DNA from 4 places in the Paenibacillus sp. FSL W7-1088 genome. Region 2 is predicted to be linked to each of the others. Evidence: predicted binding sites of a transcription regulator. Region 2 holds the regulator's gene; each other region holds the start of a gene.
What was found. Region 2 encodes Rex, which represses fermentation and respiration genes when NADH is low (regulators of the CRP and FNR family bind a similar motif). Its sites were predicted from a motif close to TTGTGAAATATTTCACAA; they were not measured.
Positions count from the first base shown of each region.

Region 1: a site for Rex is predicted at 990-1,007, ahead of pflB (formate C-acetyltransferase). Genes of this name have one in related genera too.
Region 3: a site for Rex is predicted at 828-845, ahead of MKY42_RS30145 (formate/nitrite transporter family protein). Genes of this name have one in related genera too.
Region 4: a site for Rex is predicted at 1,385-1,402, ahead of adhE (bifunctional acetaldehyde-CoA/alcohol dehydrogenase). Genes of this name have one in related genera too.

Region 1 is NZ_CP150216.1:4,852,303-4,854,512, forward strand. It holds gene pflB (formate C-acetyltransferase) at 1-908, opposite strand, end outside; gene adhE (bifunctional acetaldehyde-CoA/alcohol dehydrogenase) at 1,638-2,210, opposite strand, start outside.
Region 2 is NZ_CP150216.1:4,667,459-4,669,668, reverse strand. It holds gene dinG (ATP-dependent DNA helicase DinG) at 1-406, shown strand, start outside; gene MKY42_RS20970 (redox-sensing transcriptional repressor Rex) at 634-1,287, shown strand; gene MKY42_RS20965 (amidohydrolase) at 1,274-2,210, shown strand, end outside.
Region 3 is NZ_CP150216.1:6,674,915-6,677,124, forward strand. It holds gene MKY42_RS30145 (formate/nitrite transporter family protein) at 1-740, opposite strand, end outside; gene MKY42_RS30150 (FAD-dependent oxidoreductase) at 952-2,210, opposite strand, start outside.
Region 4 is NZ_CP150216.1:4,855,250-4,857,459, forward strand. It holds gene adhE (bifunctional acetaldehyde-CoA/alcohol dehydrogenase) at 1-1,303, opposite strand, end outside; gene MKY42_RS21915 (Crp/Fnr family transcriptional regulator) at 1,735-2,210, shown strand, end outside.

The DNA.
Region 1 (2,210 bases), 180 kb from region 2:
AGTTCTTGAGCCTGTTCTTCGGTTAGCAAACCTTCTTGCAAATCACGTTCGATGTAAATATCAAGGAACGAAGAAACACGTCCCAGGGACATCGCCGCACCGTTTTGCTCTTTGATCGCAGCCAGGTAACCGAAGTAGAGCCATTGGAACGCTTCTTTCGCGGTTGTCGCTGGCAAGGAAATATCGAAACCGTGCATTTCACCCAGTTGTTTCAATTCTTGCAATGCACGAATCTGCTCGGACAGTTCTTCACGCAGGCGAATGACATCTTCATCAATCACGTCGACTTCAAGTGCATTCAGTTCGCCTTTTTTATTTCGAATCAGGAAGTCCACACCATACAGAGCTACCCGGCGATAGTCACCGATGATCCGGCCACGGCCGTAAGCATCAGGCAGACCGGTAATAATCCCTGCTTTACGTGCTGCACGCATTTCAGATGTGTAAGCATCAAATACGCCCTGGTTATGTGTTTTGCGGATGTTCGTAAATATATCAATGACGCCTTGAGGCATTTCAAAACCATAAGCTTCACAAGCATCAATCATCATGCGAATTCCACCGAATGGCTGAATGGAACGTTTGAATGGAGCATCTGTTTGAACACCAACAATCTGCTCTTTGGATTTATCCAGATAACCTGGTTGGTGAGAAACAATCGTCGCTGGCGTATTTACGTCAACATCGAGTACCCCGCCGTTATCGCGCTCTTTTTTGGTCAGATCAGAAACGATATCCCATAACTCTTTCGTATTCTGAGTTGCACCTGCAAGAAATGCTTCGTCGCCATAGTAAGGTGATAAGTTGCGTGCCAGAAAATCATTCACATCTACGGATTTCGTCCATGTTCCTTTGGTAAAGTTTCTCCAACCTGTTTGTTGTTTGACATCTTTTTCGATCACCGACATAGTAATCCCTCCACAAATTTGGATTTCCGGACACATGACAGAATGCTTCACTCGTCTCATCTGTGCCCAGAGCCGCGATTAATGTGATAAATTTCACATGTGAGCCGGAACATGTTCTCTCTACTTGGGAACCGGAACCGCGGATGAATGTTTTTCTTACATTTTCAGTATACGTCTTCGTTCTTTCATCATCTGTGATTTTTATCACAAAGTTTGTGACCATCCTCACTTCACCTGTGCTGTGTCAAAGTGAACCCTGCAAAATTCACACTTATCCACTGCGCGGGCAGAACAACTTCCGATCGCTGTTCAAATCCGATTTCCTGGATTGAACAATATAATTTGAACGAAAGGATATGTACACTAGCCACTCCGAGGATAGAACAACCTTCCGATCGCTGTTACCCCCAGATTTTGTTGATTCCCTTTATAAAAGGTAAAATCAGGGGATAAAGGCGAGCGCTATCGCTTCTTCAGGTTTTTTCTCTCCTCTCCGTTATCGTGTACATGTAAGGTTCAAACTATATTGCATAGAAGGTTAAAATCGTGCTTGAAGCAAACGCTTCGCTTCTTCAGTTTTTTCTGCCCTCTCCGTTATGGTGTGATTACCTGGTTCAAAAAGTAACATCACGGATTCCGTGTAACCTTTTACAGAAAAGACGGCAATCGGGGCTCCCCTTTCGGGGAACCCTGACTATACCTGCCTAAATCCTGCTGCTGCTTTAGTTGTTATTCAAACTTGCCGTAGAAAGCGTTGCGGTATACATCTGCCAGTTCGGTCACCAGCGGCAGTTTTGGATTGGCTGTTGTACATTGGTCCTCGAATGCGCGGTCTGCCAGATAATCCACATGTGCCTCAAAGTCTTTGGCGTCGAATCCGATTTCCTGGAACGACTCTTCAATCCCCAATGTTTTGTTCAGTTTGCGGATGGCATTGATGAGGCTGGTAACCCCTTCTTCTGTCGTACGGGCAGGCAATCCCAGAATGCGGGCAATTTCGGCATAACGCTCATCTGCAACAAAGTGCGAATATTTCGGGAACGATGCAAACTTCGTCGGTTTTTTCGCATTGTAGCGAATGACGTGTGGCATCAGGATCGCATTGGTACGTCCATGTGCGGTGTGGTACTGACCGCCCCATTTATGAGCCAAGCTGTGGTTAATGCCCAGGAACGCGTTGGCAAAAGCCATACCGGCAATCGTCGAAGCATTATGCATTTTCTCACGAGCCAATTTGTCACCTTGCAGCGCCGATTGCTCGAGGTATTGGAATACCAGTTGAATCGCTTTGATCGCGAGACC
Region 2 (2,210 bases):
TGCGAAAGCAACGGTGCTTCTTGGCACAAGCAGCTTCTGGGAAGGGGTGGACATTCCAGGAGAGGCTCTGACCTGTCTTGCGATTGTCAGACTGCCATTCCAGCCACCGAATCATCCATTGGTCGAAGCGAAGAGCGAGCTTTTGCAGCAGCAGAAGAAAAACCCGTTTATGAAGCTGTCCGTACCACAAGCTGTCATCCGCTTCAAACAGGGATTTGGCAGACTGGTTCGTACAGGCAAAGACAGAGGCATTGTAATTGTATACGATACACGCGTTATTGAAGCGTATTATGGCAAGTACTTTTTATACTCATTACCTGGTCCCAAAATGGAGCACATGCTCACTGAGCAGATGGTTCCACGCATTTCGGAATGGCTCGAGAGACCCACTGAAGAGCAACAATAACAGATACGCTTTGTAGCTTCCATTATTGCATGACGCCACTGATTGGCTGTAAAATTGAGTAATATCATGTATTCGTTTCATGGATATGCGAGTAAGGCGAATAAAGCAATTATCCATTATATAACAAGGAGCATCCTGTTTAATTCAGAAATCATGTTGCATCGTTTTAGACAGGGTGCTCATCTTTTCATCTATCTATCGTGGCTTTGGTAAGGGGGAGCAATTGAATGAAATCAGATAAAATTTCGGAAGCCGTGGTGCGCAGATTGCCTGTTTACTTGCGTTATTTGAATGAACTGCATCAGCGCGAAGTCAATACGGTTTCTTCACAAGAACTTGGACTGAGGTTGGATTTGAATCCGGCCCAGATTCGTAAAGACTTGGCTTACTTCGGTGACTTTGGTCGTAAAGGAATCGGGTATGACGTTTCATATCTCATCGAGAAAATTCGCCATATTTTAAAAATAGACCAGCAGATCAATGTGGCTCTTGTCGGAGCTGGTAATTTGGGACATGCCTTGTCCAATTACAATGCTTACCTCAAAGACAACATGAAGATTGTCGCTGTATTTGATGCCTATGGTCCGAAGATTGGGAGTCAAATCAACAGTTTGACGGTGCAGCCGATGAATGAATTAACGGATTCGGTCAAAAAGGATAACATACGCATCGGTATCATCACGGTTCCGGATACGGAAGCCCAAAATGTTGCGGATCAGCTGATTGAGTCAGGAATTGAAGCAATTCTTAACTTTGCGCCAACCATCCTGAAGACCCCGCCGCATATTCGCATTCACCATGCCGATTTTACGACGGATTTGCTTAGTCTGGCTTATTACTTGGAGAATGGAAAGGACGACGAGGAAGATGACGACAAATAGATGGGTAATTCACAACGGCAAATTTGCCGTGAGTGAAGGCGCGAATTGGAACGTGGTTCAAGGCTTTATGGTTGTAGAGAATGACAAGATTGTGCATATTGGTGAGACATTGCCGGAAGGAGACGAAAGTCTGACAAAGGTGGACGGAAAAGGACTGTTCTTCTTGCCGGGTCTGATCAATACGCATGGTCATGCGGCCATGTCGCTTCTGAGAGGCCATGGAGACGATCTGGCGTTACAAGTATGGTTGCAGGAGAAAATGTGGCCGATGGAAGCCAAAATGACGTCTGAAGACGTTTATTGGGGTACATCCCTATCCGTGCTTGAAATGTTGAAAGGTGGAACAACAGCTTTCCTGGATATGTATGATCATATGGATCAGGTTGCGAAAGTGGTGGAACAATCCGGCGTTCGGGCTGCTCTGGCACGTGGGGTCATCGGACTTTGCTCAGAAGAAGAACAACTGCGCAAGCTGGAAGAGTCCGCCGCATTTGCTCGTCAATGGAATGGACAAGCAGACGGAAGAATTACAACCGTAATCTCTCCACACGCACCTTACACTTGCCCTCCGGATTACATAGAGAAGCTGGTACAGGTTGCTCATGACCTGAATCTGCCTTTGCATACGCATATGTCTGAAACGCTTCGCGAAGTGGAGCAGAACGTGGCTGATTACGGACTGCGTCCAGTCGCACATCTGGAGAAGCTAGGATTTTTCTCCCGTCCTTCTCTGGTTGCACACGCGGTACATCTGAATGATGAAGAGATCGAGATTCTCGCAAAGCATGATGTAGCAGTGTCCCACAATCCAGGCAGTAACCTGAAATTGGCTTCGGGTGTTGCACGTGTGCCTGATCTGTTGAAAGCTGGCGTAACCGTGTCCCTGGGAACAGACGGACCAGCAAGTAACAACAATCTTGACA
Region 3 (2,210 bases), 2.0 Mb from region 2:
GCAGCCGCCACAAACAGCGCCCCTCCCGTCAGGTTGCCAAGCCATACCGGAATGAAATTGATGATGTATTGCCCCCACGAATAATGCCCTTCGAAGATCGCCGCAGGAATCAGGAACATGTTGGCGACAACGTGCTGGAATCCAATAGCCACAAAGGCCATCGTTGGGAACCAAATGCCCAGTACTTTTCCACTCATCGTATCCGATGCGTAGGACAGCCATACTGCGAGAGCTACCAGCCAGTTACACCCGATCCCGGATATAAAAGCCTGAAGGAAGCTATCGTCCAGCTTGTGTCCAGCCATATCCACCACCTTCGTCAAATAAGCCCCCTCTGCCGTCAGTCCGAGCACATGCCCAAACGCGTAGGCCACAAAGATCGCCCCAAGGAAATTACCTATCGTGACTAAGGTGAGATTCTTCAGCATGTTGCCTGCGGACAGTTTGCGTGCAATCGTCGCGAGTGGAACGGCCATCATATTACCTGTCAGCAGTTCCCCGCCGCCAATCAGCACCAATATCAAACCTACCGGGAACACTGCTGCACCAATCAGATTAACCAAGCTGCCCCACTCGGCCGGAGCAGAGGCAATGACCCGAATATCCAGCAGAAATCCGAGCGCAATAAAAGCGCCTGCCAGAAAACTGAGTATCAATACGGAGGACACTGGATTCCGGGCTTTCTTCATCCCCGTATTCGCCGTATATTGTGCAACCTCAAGAGGTGTTTTTGCTGCCATAACGATCCTCTCCTTCACAGTTCATGAACATCATAATTCAACTTGTTTGGTTGATATATTCATTGTATCGCGAAGGTTTCAAGAGGTTTGTTACTTTTATCACAAAGTCTGAAAACTACATTTTAATATTTCCGTTGTATCTTGCTTGATGTTCAGAAAAAGCAAAAAAGAACTACCGCAAAATGAATGCGGCAGTTCTCAGATATTATGGTTACACCATCGCTGGTGCTTTTACTTCTACTGGTGGCAGTGCTTGCAGACCAGCCGAGTTCAGGAAGTTCCACGGTTTGTTGTAATGTGGTTGGAAGAAGAAGTCGACGAAGGCCAGCTCATCTACCGTCATGTTGTTCTGGATGCAGACAGAGATTGTATTGATCGACTGTGTCAGATCAGCCTGCGACATGACCTGCGCACCAACAATGCGGCGTGTAGCCTGTTCATAGATTACTTTGAGCAGCAGCTTCTCTGCCGTTGGCATGAACTCCGGACGGTAAGCATCTTCAAGCGTTACAGCTTCAACGACCAGACCCTCATCCGCAGCAGATGCTTCCGTCAGACCTGTACCTGCAATATTTTGCTCATAAATTTTGATACCTGATGTGCCTTGTGTACCCATATACGGTGTCGTAGGACGAACCAGGTTCCGTGCTACGAGTGTGCCCATCCGCACGGCGTTGGTTGCCAGAGGAATGTACGCTGCCTTGCCGGTTGGGTTGTAATGAATTGCACAGCTGTCTCCAGCAGCGAAGACGTCTTTTTGACTGGTTTGCATATATTTATCGACGATGATTGCGCCGTTTGGAAGCATATCCACTTGCCCTTTGAGCAGCTCGGTATTTGGACGGAAACCAATGCACAGAATAACGAGGTCTGTCTCGAACTCTCCTTTGGATGTAATGACCTTGTTCACTTTGCCATTCTCTCCGGTAAATTTCTGAACCGTTTGGCCCAGCGCCAGCTTGATGCCGTGTCCAGTCAACGTCTCTTCAATGGCATCCGTGAACTCGGGGTCGAGATATTTATTCAAGATCCGGTCCACGCTATCGATCAGTGTAACTTCCTTGCCGTTCATTTGGAAAGCCTCCACCAGCTCAATGCCGATATAACCTGCTCCTACCACGGTAATACGTTTGGCATGTTTGGCTTTCTCAATAATCGTGTTGGAATGGTTGTAGTTTTTGCATAATAAAATGTTGTCCATCTCGATGCCTTCCAGCTTCGGTACGACAGGCCATGAACCCGTGGTCACGATCAGCTTGTCGAAGGTATCTTCGAATTCTTCCCCTGTTTTCAAGTTTTTAGCCTGAAGTTTGTGACCCGCAGCATCTACTGACGTCACTTCATGAAGCATTTTGGTAACGACACCGAGCTCAGCCAGTTGATTTGGCGAAGAATAGAACAGTCCGTCCGGATCTTTCACCACGCCACCTACATAAAGCGCAATCCCACAGGATAAGAAGGAGATGTTGT
Region 4 (2,210 bases), 190 kb from region 2:
TACGTCCATACGATCCGCAGCCCAATGTCAGTGACGGCATGTTGGTGTTGTAGATGTCACCGATGGCGCCGTGTGTGGATGGAGAATTGACGATAATCCGGCCGGTTTGCAGGCGATCTGCGAATTTGCCAATGACTTCTTCGTTCGTCGAATGAATAACGGAGGAGTGACCCATGCCGCCAAAAGCAACCACTTCCGCTGCGCGCTCAATCCCTTCAGCTGCCGTTTTCACTTTGTAGCAAGCCAGTACTGGACTTAGTTTCTCAGCCGACAATGGGAACTTCGTGCCTACCCCTTCTATCTCGGCTACGAGAATTTTGGTGCCAGCAGGGACCTCGATACCGCACATTTGCGCAATACTGACTGCAGATTGACCAACAATCGCCGGGTTCACCGCACATTTCTCAGCATTAATCGCACCTGCGGTCAATTTTGCGGCCTCATCCTTGTTCACGAAGTAACAGCCGTTCGCGATCATTTTCTTTTTCACCTGATCGAAGATCGGTTCTTCGATAATGACTGCTTGCTCGGAAGCACAGATCATGCCGTTATCGAACGATTTGGACAAAATCAAATCCGTTACCGCTTGATTGATATCTGCACTTTTCTCAATAAAGCAAGGTACGTTCCCTGGCCCTACGCCCAGTGCCGGTTTACCACAGCTGTATGCCGCCCGTACCATGCCTGATCCGCCTGTTGCCAGAATGAGCGCCACATCGTTATGATTCATGAGCGCGTTTGTGCGATCCATGGAAGGATCATCAATCCACTGGATACAATCCGCTGGAGCACCATGCTTCACCGCAGCATCAAGCAGGATTTTGGCAGCTTCCCGGCTACAGTTCTGTGCAGATGGGTGGAAACCGAAGATGATCGGGTTACGCGTTTTGATGGAAATCAGTGCTTTGAACATCGTGGTGGATGTTGGATTGGTTACCGGGGTAATCCCCATGATGATACCGACAGGCTCCGCAATTTTCTGGAAGCTTTCGTATTCGTTATCTTCAATAACCCCTACTGTTTTGTCATATTTGATGCTATGATACACATATTCTGTTGCAAATATATTTTTGGTGATTTTATCCTCATACACACCCCGGCCTGTTTCTTCCACGGCCATCTTGGCGAGCATCATATGTTTGTCCAGACCTGCCAGCGCCATCGCTTGCACGATGCGGTCAATCTGTTTCTGATCCATGGACATGAATGCTGCATGTGCTTTATTCGCTTTGTCAATTAACGTTTGAATATACTGACCTGCTGTCGGTTCTTTTACTGGGGCGACTTCGTTCTTTACAGCCATCTCCCTCATCCTCCTAAAGGTTTCGTATTGGTTTGTCTCTCTTCTTTACATTCACATCGTATCATGGGGAAAGAGTTAATTATGTGATTTTTTTCACAAAGTATAACAAATTTAATTTAAGTTTTTTACTGTCTTTCACTTAGCCATTTACACTTCCTATTTAAACTATAGGGCTGTCAGATTCATCCTCCCCTTCCGAAAGTGAATTTAATCACAATGTTTGAAATTTCGCCATTTTTGCCCCCTTTCCATGCCCCTCAAACAGCAAGATAAGGTATATACTGAACTTAAAAATTGAACCACCGCAATTTGTACCGTCCTTCCCGGCCGAGAGATGACCCTGATCAGGACGGCAACGGTTTGCGGCGAACCACGGGGGCCAGTCCAAGCTGCAGAAGGCCGCCCGATGGACACAAAGGGGAGATAGACTTATGAGAGAACAACTGAGTGTACTGGAAAAACGCGGAAATACCAACTGTTTCTCGGAAGCGAATTTCAACCATCTGCTCGTAACGATGAAGGACAGAACCTATCCGGAAGGCACCCATCTGTATTGGGAAGGAGATGTCTCTGACAAACTTTATTATATGAAACGGGGCCGTGCTCAGATCACCAAATCCACGGATGAAGGCAAAGAACTGATTATGTACATGTATCAATCCGGAGATATGATTGGGCAGGCTGATCCGTTCTTCGGATCGAAACACAGCTTTTCGGCGGAAGTACTGGAGGACAGTGAGATCGGTGTACTGGAGCATAAAGACCTGGAGATGCTGATCTGCCAGCATTGTGACTTTGCGATAGACTTTATGAAATGGATGGGTATTCATCACCGGTTAACCCAAACCAAATTCCGTGATCTGATGTTATATGGCAAACCGGGCGCTCTCTGCTCCACGCTAATTCG